3 regions of the Arthrobacter sp. B055-34 genome follow, and region 3 is predicted to be linked to each of the others. Evidence: predicted binding sites of a transcription regulator. Region 3 holds the regulator's gene; each other region holds the start of a gene.
The links. Region 3 encodes Rex, which represses fermentation and respiration genes when NADH is low (regulators of the CRP and FNR family bind a similar motif). Its sites were predicted from a motif close to CTTGTGAANNNNTTCACAAG; they were not measured.
Positions count from the first base shown of each region.

Region 1: the regulator Rex is predicted to act here: its motif matches at 2,157-2,176, upstream of benA (benzoate 1,2-dioxygenase large subunit).
Region 2: the regulator Rex is predicted to act here: its motif matches at 2,091-2,110, upstream of AC5RWO_RS12120 (glyceraldehyde-3-phosphate dehydrogenase).

Region 1 covers NZ_JBNHFQ010000002.1:153,355-156,892, forward strand. Annotated here, with positions in the region: gene AC5RWO_RS03805 (NUDIX hydrolase) at 1-192, opposite strand, end outside; gene AC5RWO_RS03810 (FMN-binding negative transcriptional regulator) at 291-986, shown strand; gene catA (catechol 1,2-dioxygenase) at 1,046-1,894, opposite strand; gene benA (benzoate 1,2-dioxygenase large subunit) at 2,213-3,538, shown strand, end outside.
Region 2 covers NZ_JBNHFQ010000005.1:278,747-282,284, forward strand. Annotated here, with positions in the region: gene AC5RWO_RS12115 (hypothetical protein) at 93-302, opposite strand; gene AC5RWO_RS12120 (glyceraldehyde-3-phosphate dehydrogenase) at 425-1,900, opposite strand; RNA gene rnpB (RNase P RNA component class A) at 2,125-2,512, opposite strand; gene AC5RWO_RS12130 (YaaA family protein) at 2,582-3,355, shown strand; gene AC5RWO_RS12135 (accessory Sec system protein Asp2) at 3,360-3,538, shown strand, end outside.
Region 3 covers NZ_JBNHFQ010000007.1:35,637-39,174, forward strand. Annotated here, with positions in the region: gene AC5RWO_RS14080 (YceI family protein) at 1-171, shown strand, start outside; gene AC5RWO_RS14085 (hypothetical protein) at 363-1,181, shown strand; gene AC5RWO_RS14090 (redox-sensing transcriptional repressor Rex) at 1,188-1,901, opposite strand; gene AC5RWO_RS14095 (glutaredoxin family protein) at 1,977-2,240, opposite strand; gene AC5RWO_RS14100 (HAD family hydrolase) at 2,349-3,167, shown strand; gene AC5RWO_RS14105 (30S ribosomal protein bS22) at 3,282-3,380, opposite strand.

The DNA of each region.
Region 1 (3,538 bases), on a different contig from region 3:
GTCCGCGCCGCCGTCGTTATTGGCATCCGCGGAAGCACCAGCGTAGTCCTCCGGATCGACCCGGCCGCCCGGAAAAACCCAGGCGCCGGCGAAGGAGCCGGTGTGCCGCGGCCGCTCGAGCAGCAGCACTTCCAGCCCGGCCGGGGAATCGCGCAGCAGCACCACCGTCGCCGCAGACCCAACTAAAGTCATTGCCGGCCCCTTCCTCTACCGCCACTGCGGCGGCAACTGTCGCTGCCAGCTTTGACCGTATCGCAGACAATGCAGGAACAGCAGCGTACCCTCGATCCATGATGGTGCATTCCTGGGATGCGGCGAAGAACGACACCGAATGGCAGGACTGGCTGGCGCAGGGCCGCGACTTCGGCACGCTGGTCGCCAATGGTGCCGGCGGCGGGTTTCCGGAGGTGGTTCCCGCGCACTTCTTTTTCGATGACGACGGCCGCCTCATCATCCACCTGGCCCGGCCCAACCCTGTTTGGAAGGCCATTGCTGCCAACCCGAGCGTCGCCTTCAGCGTGATCGACGATTATGCCTACATCCCGGGGACCTGGCGGCTGCGGACCGATGCGCCGGTTGATTCCGGCGTGCCCACCAGCTACTACAGCGCCGTCATCTTCCACGGCACAGCGTCCATCGTTTCCGACGCCGGGGAGAAGGCCGCGCTGCTCGCTGAGCAGATGGGCCGCTTCCAGCCCGAGGGCGGCTACGGCCCCATCGCGGCGGATGAAGGCCCTTACGCGCGGATGTTGCCGGCAATCCAGTTCGCCGTCATGGAGGTGGCGCAGGTCCTGGCGAAGTTTAAGTTCGACGACGACAAGGACCCGGAGTTCCAGCAAAGGATCATTCCGCGGCTGGAGTCACGCGGCCGGCATCTGGACCGGTCGGCGCAGGCCCAGCTTGAGCGGAGAATGAGCCTACGGCTGGCGGGTGTGCCGGAGTCCGGGTCTGCCGTCGAGCCGGACACAACCGCTCCGCAGGCTTAAATGCAGCGGCACCGTGAACGGAGTAATCCGTTCACAGTGCCGCTCAGTCTAGGCCAGGTTTACTTGGCCGGGTCCAGCACGAAGTTGTAGGTGACTTCGCGGCCGGTGCCATCCGCCTTGTCCTGCGGATCCAGGACCAGTTCGGGCTTCACGGCCGAGGCGATGTCATCCGAGAGGTGCTCGTCGCCCACGAAGTACAGCTGGGCGGTGATGAGCTGGTGGTCGGCAGCGTGCACCTTGACGTGGATGTGCGCGGGACGCCAGGCGTGCCAGCCGGCGGCGGCGATCAGCTTGCCGCAGGCGCCGTCCGTCGGGATCTGGTACGGGGCGGGCTGCATGGTGTTGATCTGGTAGAAACCGTCGGCATCGGCAACCACGGTGCCGCGCAGGTTCCACTCGGGCAGGCCCGGCGCGAACTGGGAGTAGAAGCCCTGGTCATCTGCGTGCCAGATCTCCACAATGCCGCCGGCCAGCGGTTCGCCGTCGACGTTGGTGATGCGGCCCTGGAACAGCAGCGGCGTGCCTGGCTCGTCGTCGCGCATCGGCAGAGTGGCCGGGGTCTGCTGCTTCGGGGAATCCGGAACGTAGTACGGGCCCTCGATGGTGCCCTTGCTGCCCTCGCGGTCTTCGCTGGCGACCTCTTCGACGGAGTGCTCCACCCACACGTCGAGGAACAGTGGCCACTCGCCGTCTTCGCCGACCTGGATCAGCCACGCCTTCAGCGCGTTGTACTCGTCGTAGGTGACCTTTTCTTCCAGGATCGTGTCATTGATCGCCCCGATCACGCGGGAAGCCAGCAGGTTGACCCGTTCCTTGCTGGTGTCAGCGGCGAACTTCTTGTTTTCACGGAAGCGCTCGGTCGCATTGGCACCCGAGGCGGCGGCGGTGGCCTGAATTTCCTGTGTCATGTCGTTTCCTTCTTTTCCCTTGGCGGTACCGCTGCCGGTTGCGGCCCTGTTTCCCCAAGCCGCGCCCCGCACTGCTGGGTGAGCAGCGATACAGAAAAACGTGATGCTGTAACCCTAACCACATTGTTTAGGACGGACAAATACGAAAAGCAGCAGTATTGATATGCACTTCGTTTTAATGTCACCCTAGGTCAACCCTAGGGGCGCCCCTAGTGTGAGGCGCGTCTCCGGCTGGAAGAGTAGTCGCTAAATGCCAAGACTCCGTGTGACAGCGACCACAAGGTTGCGTGGCCGCGGACATACATGAAGGAGACGAAGATGACCCAGGCACTGAGCGATGTCAGCGCTACGCTGGACGATGCCGTCGTCGAGGATCACGAGAACGGGATCCACCGGGCCAAGCGCAAGATCTTCACCGACGAGGAGATCTTCGAGCTCGAGATGAAGCACATCTTCGAGGGCAACTGGGTGTACCTGGCGCACGAGAGCCAGATCCCGAACGTGGGAGATTACTTCACCACCTACATCGGCCGGACCCCGGTGGTCATTTCCCGGTCCAAGGACGGCGAGCTGAACTGCCTGGTCAACGCCTGCAGCCACCGCGGCGCGATGCTCTGCCGGCGCAAGACGGATAACCGCAACAACTTCACCTGCCCGTTCCACGGCTGGACATTCAACAACAAGGGCAAGCTGCTCAAGGTCAAGGACTCGCGCGACGCCGGCTACCCCGAGCAGTTCAACAAGGACGGCTCCCACGACCTGACCAAGGTCGCCCGCTTCGAGTCCTACCGCGGCTTCCTCTTCGGCTCGCTGAAGGAAGACGTCAAGCCGCTCGAAGAGCACCTGGGCGATTCCACCAAGATCATGGACATGCTGATCGACCAGTCCCCGGAGGGCCTGGAAGTGCTGCGCGGCGCCTCGACCTACACCTATGACGGGAACTGGAAGGTCCAGGCCGAAAACGGCGCCGACGGCTACCACGTCTCCGCCACACACTGGAACTACGCCGCCACCACCTCACGGCGCGGGACCGGCGAATCGGCCAACGAGACCAAGGCCATGGACGCAGGCACCTGGGGCAAGCAGGGCGGCGGCTACTACTCCTTCGAGCACGGCCACCTGCTGCTGTGGATGTGGTGGGGCAACCCCGAAGACCGCCCGCTGTACGAGCGGCGCGAAGAGCTCGCGCAGGAGTTCGGCGCCGACAAGGCAGAGTTCATGGTGGGCGCCTCGCGCAACCTGTGCCTCTACCCGAACGTCTACATCATGGACCAGTTCTCCTCGCAGATCCGCCACTTCCGGCCGATCTCGGTGGACCAGACCGAGGTGACCATCTACTGCATCGCACCGAAGGGCGAGTCCGACGCGGCCCGGGCAAACCGGATCCGCCAGTACGAGGACTTCTTCAACGCCTCCGGCATGGCCACCCCGGATGACCTGGAGGAATTCCGCTCCTGCCAGAAGACCTACCTGGCCGAAACCGCTCCCTGGAACGACATGAGCCGCGGGGTGACCCACCAGCTCAACGGCCCGGACGAGCAGGCCAAGAAGATCGGCCTGAACCCGCTCTCCAGCGGCGCCAAGACCGAGGACGAAGGCCTCTACCCCGTCCAGCACAGCTACTGGGCCGAGACCATGCGCAAG
Region 2 (3,538 bases), on a different contig from region 3:
TGTCCCCCGCCGCAACGCGTGGACCTTGCTTCTTGGCTACGGCCCGCTTGAGTCTGCGCTTAACGGCACGGAACTTATGGTGAAGCCTCAAATCAGGAATCCGTCAATCCTGACCGGTGCTCCTTCTCGCACCGCAGATAGTCTTCCTCGGCAATGTCTTTCAACCGGGTTAGCTCGTCAACGCGCTTCTGTTGGACATCCCCGCGTGCAAACGCCGACTGCGCTTCCTTGAGCAAGCGCTGGGCCTCCTTGTAGTTAGCCTGCGCCTGCTCCCATCTCGACAACTCTGTCTTTTCAGTCATGGGCCCATTCTAGGAACGGCGCCACTGTAAAAGCCATAGCGTTACGCACCTGCCGCAAATGCCGAGAGGCCGGCGGCGTATAAAACGCCGCCGGCCTCTCGATCTAACAAGGTTCCGTCAGGTCAGCTGATCGCCTCAACCACGGGTTCCTTGGCAACAACCGGGAACAGCATCGGGTGAACCCCGGCCATTTCCTCCAGGACGCGGATGACCTGGCAGCTGTAGCCGAATTCGTTGTCGTACCAGACATAGAGGACGGCGTTCTTGCCGTTGGCGATGGTTGCGAGGCCATCGACAATGCCGGCGCGGCGCGAGCCCACGAAGTCGCTCGAGACAACTTCGGGCGAGTCGATGTAGTCGATCTGCTTGTGCAGTTCGGAATCCAGCGACATACCGCGAAGGTAGGTGTTCAGTTCTTCCTTGGTGGCATCCTTTTCCAGATTCAGGTTCAGGATGGCCATCGAGACGTTCGGGGTAGGAACGCGGATGGCGTTGCCCGTCAACTTGCCTTCAAGCTCGGGCAGAGCCTTGGCGACTGCCTTGGCGGCACCGGTCTCGGTGATCACCATGTTCAGCGAAGCGGCACGGCCGCGGCGCTCACCCTTGTGGAAGTTGTCGATCAGGTTCTGGTCGTTCGTGAACGAGTGCACCGTCTCCACATGGCCGTGGACCACGCCGTACTTGTCGTTGATGGCCTTCAGCACCGGCGTGATGGCATTGGTGGTGCAGGACGCGGCCGTGACGATCTTGTCGTCGGACGTGATGTCCTTGTGGTTCACACCGTGCACAATGTTCTTCAGGCCGCCCTTGCCCGGGGCCGTCAGCACAACACGGGAAACACCCTTGCTCTTCAGGTGCTGCGACAGGCCCTCTTCATCGCGCCAGCGGCCGGTGTTGTCCACCACAATGGCGTCGTCGATGCCGTACGCGGTGTAGTCAACCGTGGACGGATCGTTGGAGTAGATCACATTGATCAGCGTGCCGTTGGCGAGGATGGTGTTCTGCTCCTCGTCCACCGAGATTGTCCCCTCGAACGGGCCGTGGACGGAGTCGCGGCGCAGCAGGCTCGCACGCTTGACGAGGTCATTCTCGGATCCCTTGCGGACTACGATGGCCCGCAGCCGCAGGCCGTGGCCGCCGCCCGAATGGCCGATCATGATCCGGGCCAGGAGGCGGCCGATGCGGCCGAAACCGTAAAGAACGACGTCGGTGCTGACGCGGGCGTCCGCTCCACGCTTACCGACGATCTCGGCCAGCTCTTCCCGCAGGAAGTCCTTCAGTTCGCTGCCGGCGGCTTCGGTCTTGAACTTGGCCAGCAAGCGGGCCAGATCGACAGAGCCGGCACCGAGGTCCAGCTCGGTCAGGGCCTGCAGCACCGGGAAAGTTTCTTCCAACGGCAGTTCAACCTCATCGATCTGCCGGGCAAACCGATGGGCCTTGAGGATGCCGACAACGGACTGGTTGATCAGGCTTCGTCCGTGGATGGATGTGACCACGTTGTTCTCGCGGTACAGGCGCCCGATCAGCGGAATCATCGTTTCGGCAAGCGCCTCGCGATTGATCCACGTATCCAGGGCCGCTTCTGACTTCTGGTTCACAGAATTACCTTCCTACATCAGCCGGACTCTCCCTCGAGACCGGTTGGAACTCGCCGCGCAATCCACGGCGACGCCTGCAACGAAGATCCGTCTACTTCGTGCAGAGCCACAACCGCCGCAAGCGGCAGCTGTGTTGAGGACTATGCCCATATCTATTCTAGAGACTCCGGAAGGGCGCTGGTTCCAGATACGTGTGAAGTCACTCACAAGCAGCTGCTCGTAGTGGGATGGGTTGGCCTTTAAGCCGGGTTCTGTCGCCGGCGGCAGTTGCCCGCCGCCGGGTAGCAATCATCCATCTAGGGGCACCGTTGCCGATGCCCTCAAGCGGCCTACCCGGGCACTCGGGCGAGCAGCCCTCGAACGTACCCTGTATGGCCTTGCTCCGAGTGGGGTTTACCTAGCTCTCCCGGTCACCCGGGACACTGGTGGTCTCTTACACCACCTTTTCACCCTTACCAGATCCCGCCCATAGGCGGTCCTGGCGGTTTGTTTTCTGTGGCACTGGCCTGCGGGTTACCCCGAGTGGGCGTTACCCACCACTCTGCTCTGCGGAGCCCGGACTTTCCTCGGCAGCAGGTTTGCACCTGCCAACGCGATCGCCCAGCCAACCCATCCAGTTCCAAGGATACAGTCCGCGGCACGACGCGCGGACACCTCCGGCGGAATCTGTAAGCTCGTAGGGTGCTGATTCTGCTTCCTCCCTCCGAAGGTAAAACCGCCGCCGCCAAGGGCCATCCGTTCGAGCTCTCGGAACTGCATTTTCCGGAGCTGAATCCAGCCCGCGAAGAAGTACTGAACGCCCTGGCCCATGTCAGTTCGCAACCGGATGCGCTGGTCAGTCTCGGCGTCGGTGCGTCGCTGGCCGCCGAAGTGGAACGCAACACACGCCTGCACAACGAGCCGTCGGCCGCCGCCCATACCGTCTATTCGGGCGTCCTTTACGACGCTCTGGGCTACCGCACCATGACCCCGGCGCAGAAGCGCAAGGCCGACGCCGCCGTCGTTATTGTCTCTGCCTTGTGGGGAGCCATCGGCTTCCCGGACTTCATTCCTGCCTACCGGCTCTCCATGTCGGTGGGCCTGCCCGAAACAGGGAAGCTCGCCAGCTACTGGAAGAAGCAGTTGCCCGCGGCGCTGGACGCTCATGCGGACGGGCATCTGCTGGTGGACTGCCGCTCCAGCAGCTATGCAGCAGCTTGGTCGCCTGCTGCCGACAGGACGGTAGTGGTCAACGTTTTCCAGGAGCGCAACGGCAAGCGGACCGTCGTCTCCCACTTTGCCAAGCACACCCGGGGCGAGCTCGCCCGCCATTTGCTCACCCGCCGGGGCAAGGCGCCGGAAACCCCGGCCAACCTGCTCAAGGCCGCGCAGGAGAAATGGCAGGCGGAGCTGGTGGCAGGAGCCGGGCGCAAGTCGCACGCGCTGAACATCATCCTGCCGGAATCGGCGGGGTAGCAGGTTGACCGTTCAAGAACTGGAATTCAGGCACGGCAAAAGTACCGTTCTGTACAAGCGGCGCAAGGCGAAGCTGGACCGCAGGCATTTGATCGTGATGTTTGCGGGAATTCGCCCCATTGACTCGTACGAGTTCGATGGCCGGGCTTCCCGCAACAGCCAGTCGCACTGGCTATGGATCAA
Region 3 (3,538 bases):
GGCGTGGCTGTCGATCCGTTCGGGGCGACCAGGGCCGGGTTCACCGGTGAAACCGAAATCAGTCGCAAGGAGTTCGGCCTGACCTGGAACGCGGCGCTGGAGGCCGGCGGCGTGTTGGTCAGCGACAAGGTGAAGATCAACCTGGATGCAGCGCTGGTCAAGCAGGCCTGAGCTGCCCGATCCGATGCATGGACTTTGCCCGGCCGGGACAGCTGTTCCGGCCGGGCAAAATCATCCTTCAGAGCTAGTCCCTGCCGGTATGTCTGCGCTGTAGGGTTGCAGTAGGAGCTGTCCTGTCCTGCCTTGTCAAAGCGGTACCGGCGGCTATCTGCAGTGTCGATCGACAGAAGAAGGATGCGACCATGTCCACTCCCGAAAACAATCCAACTCCGTCCGAGAAACCGGACCAGCAACCGGGACAGTCCGGCCAGAACGGCGACGTCGCACCCCGCTACGGACAGAACGCGCCCTACGGCCAGAACACACCGCAGTACGGGCAGAACCCTCCTTATGGCCAGAGCGCCCCCTACGGCCAGCAATCCGGGCAGCCCGGCCAGGCCAGCCCCTACGGACAGAATTCCCCCTATGGCCAGAACCAGCCGTACGGACAACAGCCCTATGGCCAAAGCACCCCGTCGCCATACGGGTACCAAAATGCACAGCCCGGCCAGTACAGCTACCCGAGCAGCCAGCCCCAAGGCGGTACAGGGAAGCCCGAGGCTCCTAAAGAAGTAATGATCGCCTTCTGGCTGATCATCGCGGCAGCCGTGCTTACCGCAATCAACACGATATTGATCCTGACTAATCTCGAATCGGAGTTGGAAGCGGCGTTCCGTGACCCTGCACTGCGGGACATGCTCGCACAGTCCGAGGGCGAAATCAGCCAGCAGGAACTCATGGATATGACAGCCGGATTCGCTGGCATCAGCGTCGTCATCGCTGCACTCATCGGCATTGGCCTTTACCTGATGGTGGCCTTCGGCGTGAAGGCCGGCAAGAACTGGGCCCGGATCACGGGAACTGTCTTCGCCGCGCTATCGCTGTTCTTCCTGATACCGTTCGGGCTTCAAACGCTGGTGGTCTTGCTGGGCATCGCCGCCATCGTGCTGCTGTTCATGCCGAACTCGAACAGCTTCTTCAAGGCAGTGGCCGCACGGAAGTTCGGCATTTACGGCCGCTGACGTTTCCTACTGTGCCTTACGGGCGCGGGTTTCGGAGTCCAACTCCGATTCCTGCGCCCGTTGTGCGTGGTAGGCCAGGATCTGCAGTTCGGTGGCCATGTCGACCTTCCGCACCTGCACATGCGGCGGCACCTGCAGCACAACGGGGGCGAAACTCAGGATGCTGGTGATTCCGGCAGCGACGAGCTTGTCGCAGAGTTCCTGTGCCACACGGCCCGGAACGGCCAGCACCACCATGTTCGCGCCGGTCCGGTGCAGCACGGTTTCCAAATCACCCGTGTTGTGAATTTTCAGACCACCGATCTCGGTTCCGATGATCGACGGGTCAGCATCAAAGATGGCCGCAACTTCGAAACCACGCGTGGTGAAACCCGAATAGCCTGCCAGAGCCCTGCCGAGGTTACCGGCGCCAATGATGGCGACGCGCCATTCCTGGGTCAGCCCCAGTCGGGCGGAAATGGTCCGCGTCAGCAGCTGCACGTCATAGCCGACGCCGCGGGTGCCGTAGGAGCCGAGGTAGGACAGATCTTTGCGGAGCATGGGGGACTTCACCCCGGCGGCTTCGGCGAGTTCCTCCGATGAGGCACGCTCCACCCCCTCGGCAAGCAGGGAGTTCAGGGCGCGCAGGTAGATCGTCAGCCGCGCAACAGACGCCGGCGGAATAGTGCGGCCCGAACTTTCGGGATTCCCAGCGGTACCGGGAAGATCCTGCGTGGTCACGATGTGGCTCTCCATTGCTAGCTGTAGTCCCACTTTAGGCGCTGGGCAAAACGGCAACCAATCGGCTCTGGTGGGTCAGGACGTCAGCAGGCGCCGCAGCCTCTCAGGATCGATGCGCCAGAAATCCCGCTGCACGCCGTCGATCATGACCACCGGAATCTCCTCGGCGAACCGCCGTTCCAGCTCCGGATCCTCCAGAATGGACTTCTCCTGCCATTCCAGCCCTAGGTCATCGGCAACTGCCGACACAGTTTCTCGGGCCGCTTCACAAAGATGGCAGTCCGGCTTGGTGAGCAGCACCAGTTCATGACTAGGGCGGGGAGCAGCTGAATCCGTCATAGCTAACAACGTAGCCCTACCGGGTCAGGAGTCAATAACCGGACGCCGCGCTGCCCTCCACCCACAGGGCGGCTCGGCTCGACGCCTTTGCCTCGTTAGACTCGAGGCATGCCCTTAGCCGCCACAGGTCCTGCCCATCGAAAGCCTGATCCCGCCGGCACAGAAACCGGGGCCGCGTTTTTCGACGTCGACAATACTTTGATGCGCGGGGCAAGCCTGTTCCATGTGGGGCGCAAGATGTACCAACGCGGTGCCTTCCGGATGCGCGACGTCGCCGGGTTCGCCATCAAGCAGGGAAAGTTCCTGTGGCGCGGGGAAAACCTGAAGGACATCCAATCCGTCCGCGATACCGCCATGGCGCTCGGCGCCGGGCTGATGGTGACGGACGTAAAGGCCCTGGGCGAGGAAGTCTATGACGAGATCATCGCCTCTAAGATCTGGCCTGGCACCCGCGCCCTCGCGGATCAGCATCTGCGTGCCGGCCGCAAAGTGTGGCTGGTGACTGCCACTCCCCTGACGGTCGCGGAGGTCATCGCGGACCGACTGGGCCTGGACGGGGCTTTGGGTACCGTGGCGGAAATTTCCGAGGGCGCCTACACAGGGGCGCTGGTCGGTGAAATCCTGCATGGACCGGCCAAGGCCTATGCTGTCGCCGAACTCGCCAAGCTGGAGGGGCTGGAGCTGGAGAACTGCTGGGCCTACAGCGACTCCTACAATGATGTGCCGCTGCTGTCGCTGGTGGGCAATCCGGTGGCTATCAATCCGGACGCGAGGCTGCGCCGCCATGCCCGGGAACGCAACTGGCCGATCTACGACTTTCGCAGCGGCCGCAAGGCTGCAACCCTGGGGCTCAAAGCCGCCACCGGGGCCGGCGCCGTGTACGGGCTCTGGCGCGGGGTGCACAAGTTCCGCGGCCCACGCGGCTAAGCAGGCCCGCTGCGGCGTTCCCGCCACGGCGCAGTTCGGAGTTCCCGCACGGTTTAACGCAAACGGCCCGCCAGTTGCCTGACGGACCGAGAAGCATGCTGTAAAGCGGAAGCTCTACTTCTTATTGCGACGCTGGTGGCGTGTCTTGCGAAGCAGTTTACGGTGCTTCTTCTTGGCCATACGCTTGCGGCGCTTCTTAATAACTGAACCCACGAGTTCCTCACAAATTCACTTCGATTAACATCCGACTGCCACAGCTTGCCCTTGAGAACAGCAGTGGCCGGCGGATTCTTACGATGACGTAAAACGTTCCTTAACAGGGTACCGCCTAAATCAGGCGACAATTTACCGGCCGTTGGCGCCCGGTCCGT